One region of the Neobacillus pocheonensis genome, then DNA from elsewhere that is predicted to be linked to it. Evidence: riboswitches for the same ligand, from Rfam matches in the RefSeq annotation. Region 1 holds a riboswitch; the other holds the start of a gene.
The links. Region 1 has a riboswitch for cyclic di-GMP ahead of ABES02_RS10060 (anti-repressor SinI family protein). Riboswitches for the same ligand answer to the same signal wherever they lie in the genome.
Positions count from the first base shown of each region.

Region 2: another riboswitch for cyclic di-GMP. It lies ahead of flgB (flagellar basal body rod protein FlgB); the one in region 1 lies ahead of ABES02_RS10060 (anti-repressor SinI family protein).

Region 1 is NZ_JBCNAD010000019.1:88,329-90,532, forward strand. It holds gene map (type I methionyl aminopeptidase) at 1-164, opposite strand, end outside; gene ABES02_RS10055 (helix-turn-helix domain-containing protein) at 440-769, shown strand; gene ABES02_RS10060 (anti-repressor SinI family protein) at 853-1,002, opposite strand; cyclic di-GMP riboswitch class I at 1,033-1,123, opposite strand; gene ABES02_RS10065 (DnaJ family domain-containing protein) at 1,694-2,068, opposite strand; gene ABES02_RS10070 (hypothetical protein) at 2,201-2,204, shown strand, end outside.
Region 2 is NZ_JBCNAD010000001.1:57,776-59,979, forward strand. It holds gene fliF (flagellar basal-body MS-ring/collar protein FliF) at 1-18, opposite strand, end outside; gene fliE (flagellar hook-basal body complex protein FliE) at 31-330, opposite strand; gene flgC (flagellar basal body rod protein FlgC) at 343-777, opposite strand; gene flgB (flagellar basal body rod protein FlgB) at 794-1,174, opposite strand; cyclic di-GMP riboswitch class I at 1,276-1,362, opposite strand; gene fliS (flagellar export chaperone FliS) at 1,473-1,850, opposite strand; gene ABES02_RS00340 (hypothetical protein) at 1,869-2,204, opposite strand, start outside.

The DNA of each region.
Region 1 (2,204 bases):
GGGGTGGCATTATGTTTATTTAGAAATTGTTCGACGAATTGATCAATTTCCCAAGTTGTAATACCTGGCTTAATGAGTTTGGCGATTTCTTTATGACAGGCAGCCAGTATTTCTCCCGCCTTTTTCATAGCTTCAATTTCCCGTTGTGATTTAAGTACAATCATGTTGGGGTCCCCTTCCTTTTTGTTTAATTTTATGTATGTAAAGCAATATAGTTCATTAATGAAGCATACTTATGTAAAAATTATACTTTATGACTAAATTGGCAACACTATTAATATTAACTCTATCCATTTATTTTTTCAAAATTACTTTAGTACTATGAAAACTTTCTCAACGTTCAAAATATCGTCATAATCGTTCGTTCGTAATATGGTACTTTTCTATTCTTTTTGGTAGAATTAACGTATATATAATAATAATAGGTGTGTGAGGCTCAATGATTGGTGACCGCGTAAAAAAATTTCGCTTAGAAAAGAAAATGTCACTATCCGAACTTGCTGAGCAAGCGGGTGTCGCTAAATCTTATTTAAGTTCACTTGAAAGAAACCTACAAAAAAATCCTTCAATTCAGTTTCTTGAAAAGATTGCTTCTGTATTAAATCTTCCAGTCGAACATTTAATTCATGAACAAATTGATAAAACTGAGTTAGATAGTGAATGGATGAATATCGTTCAGGAAGCCATGAATTCCGGTGTATCAAAAGATCAATTCCGTGAGTTTCTAGAATTTAATAAGTGGCGAACTAACCAAAATAATAACCAATAGGGATTTTAGTTTTATTAAAAGAAAAAGCATTCTACAAAACATGACGTTTTTTGTAGAATGCTTTTTTGATACTAAATATGTACTCAGATGTTCTTGGTTATTAACTCATTTAGCTGATTTTGATTGAGGAACTCACGAACTTCATCTAATGATAATCCTAGCTCTTTTGCTTCAAAAATAAGTGCCAACCATTCCTCATCGATGACTTCCATTTTTCTTTCTGTAATCACCATCGTTTTCACCCCTAAAATACATGTCGTATTCCAGGTAGCCCGGCCATCCTAGAAAGCAAATGCTCACCTTAGACCCTCGGCTTTGCGTCCCTATTTTTCAATAGGTTTGCCCTTTTCTGTTTCGAATGAACCACTCTCATCACAGGCAATCCAACCATCACCCAACTTACCTAGGCCTAAATACTTAATCGTTATCGATATGTTCATTATATATAGTCCATTTATAACAGGGTGTTGGATTTTGTCATTTTATTCTAATTTTCTAACATTTTTTTTTTACAAATAATTCTATAATCCTACAAAAAACTTCCAGAATTCTTACATTTCTAGGTTCGATAATAGAAAAAGGGAAGAAATCAACGTCGAAATTTTCACCCTTTTCCAAATAAGCCTTACTTTTTTAATAAACTAACAGAAATTAATCCCGCTTTTTTATGCGCAAAACATTTGTCTAAATTGTGACAAATAACATATAATGTAAACAACATATAAATATGCTTAATATTATTAATATTCCAATAAATTTGGGTGGTGAAGTTCCATGACCTTTATTCATGTCTTAAACTTCTCAATTCCGATTGCCTTTATGGTATTTGCAGGGTTTATGCTTGACCGAATATGCAAACCTGCAAAAACAGAAGAAAAAGCTGGCGAAGAGTGAACTTGTATAACTCCCATCGCGCAGCTTTTTTTATTTTAGCTTATTTTGCATCTTTAACTCATAATTTTTAAAAATAGAGGAATTCGTCTTTACCCCTCGTTTGGACATTAACTGATTGAAACGAATTAGTTTCTCATTCAATTTTCTTTGTAGGTTTTCTCTTTCACTTATTTCATCTGTTTTTTTAATTAAATCCTCAATTGTCATTAATTCCTGCCGTAAATGACTTTCGTCCTGTGTATAACCTGCATTTTTCAACATTTTATAAGCCATCCGCAGCTCCTCAGGAATTCCCGATAAATCCTCTAACTGCATTGGCTTACCGAGCCCTGGAAGATTTTCGAACTCACCATCTTTATAGGCTTTTTTAATACGGTCTTCCGAGACAATATGAAACATATCCATGCTAACGCCTCCTTTTTACCATATATCTAAGTTAATTATATCAATTTTTAATTTAGATTTAAAAGCTGCGCCTTTTCGTACAAGTAATTATTTCTATTCTGTTGGGGAATGCTACATGCATAAACGAAAGGAGTGT
Region 2 (2,204 bases), on a different contig from region 1:
TACGATCTTTTGTTTCATAGGATCTCCTCATTAAACTTGCATTCTCATAATTTCCTGATAGGATTCAACCACTTTATCCCTTACCTGGGTGGTAAGTTGCAGTGCAATTTGTGCTTTTTGTGCTGCAATGGTGACATCATGAATATTTTTTATTTCACCGGTTGCGATTTTTTCGGACATTTTTTCTGCGTTGACAATCGTTTCGTTGGCGCTTTGCAATGCTTCCCCTAGAGCTGAAGAGAAGGAAGTTTTTGGGTGTGAAACAACATCAACATTACGGTTTGTTTGTAAAAACGAGGATGCGGATGGAATGAACTGTTCAATTTTCATCTTTTAAACTCCTTATTTACCAATATCTAAAGCTTTTAAAGACATGGTTTTTCCAACATTGAAGGCCGTTACATTTGCTTCATAGGCCCTGGAGGCACTCATAAGATCGACCATTTCTTTGGTGATATCGACGTTTGGCATCATGACGTACCCTTCTTTATTTGCATCTGGATTGGTCGGGTCGTAAACGGGCTGAAACGGGGTCTTATCCTCCACAATCCCAGTTACTTTGACACCATTTGCACTCATTTCATTGTTTAAATAGGAACTAAATGGCGCTGTTCCATTTGGTTCGACCTCAACCATCTTTCTTCGATAAGGGATCCATTCCCCATTCACCAATTTCCCTCTAGTTGTGGTGGCATTGGCGATATTGGAAGAAATAATATCCATTTTCAGACGTTCCGCTGTTAAGGCGGAAGAACTGATATTTAATGGCTGGAACATGGACATGGCTAATCACCTACCTTGACCTTATGGCTGTTTTTAATAGATTGAATTCTTCACCTATCTGATACGTTAACGTTTGGTACCAAATGGAGTTTTTGGTTAAGTCAGTCATTTCCTGATCGACGTCAACTCCATTCCCACTATTTTGCATCATCACTGGTTGCTCGGTAACATAAGCTTGAGTGAGTGAACCCCCAATTGGGATATGCTTGGAACTTGTCCGTTTCCCGATAAAATTGGAGTTTGTAAGTTCCCCCTTTAACATTTCCTCAAAAACTACTTTTTGTGGCTTGTAATTAGGAGTACTAACATTTGCTAGATTGTTTGAAATGGTATTGTGTCTTAACACAGAAGCATCTAAAGCTTTTTGAAGGATTGAAATGTTTTGAAGCATAAGTAACCTCCTAAAGATATCGGAAAATATTCCTAATCCGTTTAAAGGCAAAAAAATGCACTATTCCGAAGAATAGTGCATAGCAAGCTAAACTATAACTCTTCGGCAACTGGCTGGCATAATCTTGATAGATGTTAGCCCCTATAGCTTTGCGTCCCTGGATTTCCCCAGGTTTGCCATTATCGGATTGTAAATGTCGTTTTCTGGTATTATTGGTCGAATTTTCACCAATATTATTATATTACAATGTACTAATAAATATTACAATGATAAAAAACAAAAAAAGACCTACTTATGATTAAGCAGGCCTTACCATTTTCATTACCTCTATCCAAGTACCTAGCAATTCTGTCAGCATTTCCTGGATTTCATGCAAAATTACAGCGTCTTTTTTCACATTCGCTTCAATTAATCTTCGTTTCATATAGTCATATAGTAGGACGAGTGATTGTGAAATTTCTATGTCCATATTGAGAGTCACCATTAATTCTGTGATAATATTCTGTGCTTTAATAATCCGGTTATGGACTCGTTGCCAATCGTTTTTTTCGATTGCTAGTTTTGCCTGCTCAATAAATTTTATTGCCCCTTTAAATAAAAGCAGGGTCAACTCTTCCCCCTTTGCATATAAAACTTGATTATTTTCATATGCCTGGTAGGCTGTGTTAAGTGACATAATCTTCACACCTTTCCATTATTTTCTTTTATCATAAAATAAGCCTGTGAAAACAGCAGCCGGCTCCCCGTAATGCTGTTTGATGTTTTTTTCTTTTTTTAACGAGTAAATGTTTGCTAGAATCTTTTGCTTTTGTGCGTTTAGTTTATCCTGAAGCGCTTTTTCCATTGGAAAGATGCTCTGCAGTAGTTCCTTCAATGCCGGGTTGATGAGAATCTGCCCGGCGCTTCGATCGAGTTGGTTTATTTCTTCGATGCAATTTTGGCGTTCATTCATTAGTGCTTGGATGGGTTCAGGTGCTTCGTCATTGATTTCGTTAAGTAATTGCCTGGTTAGCTGGTAATAGGTTTTAAG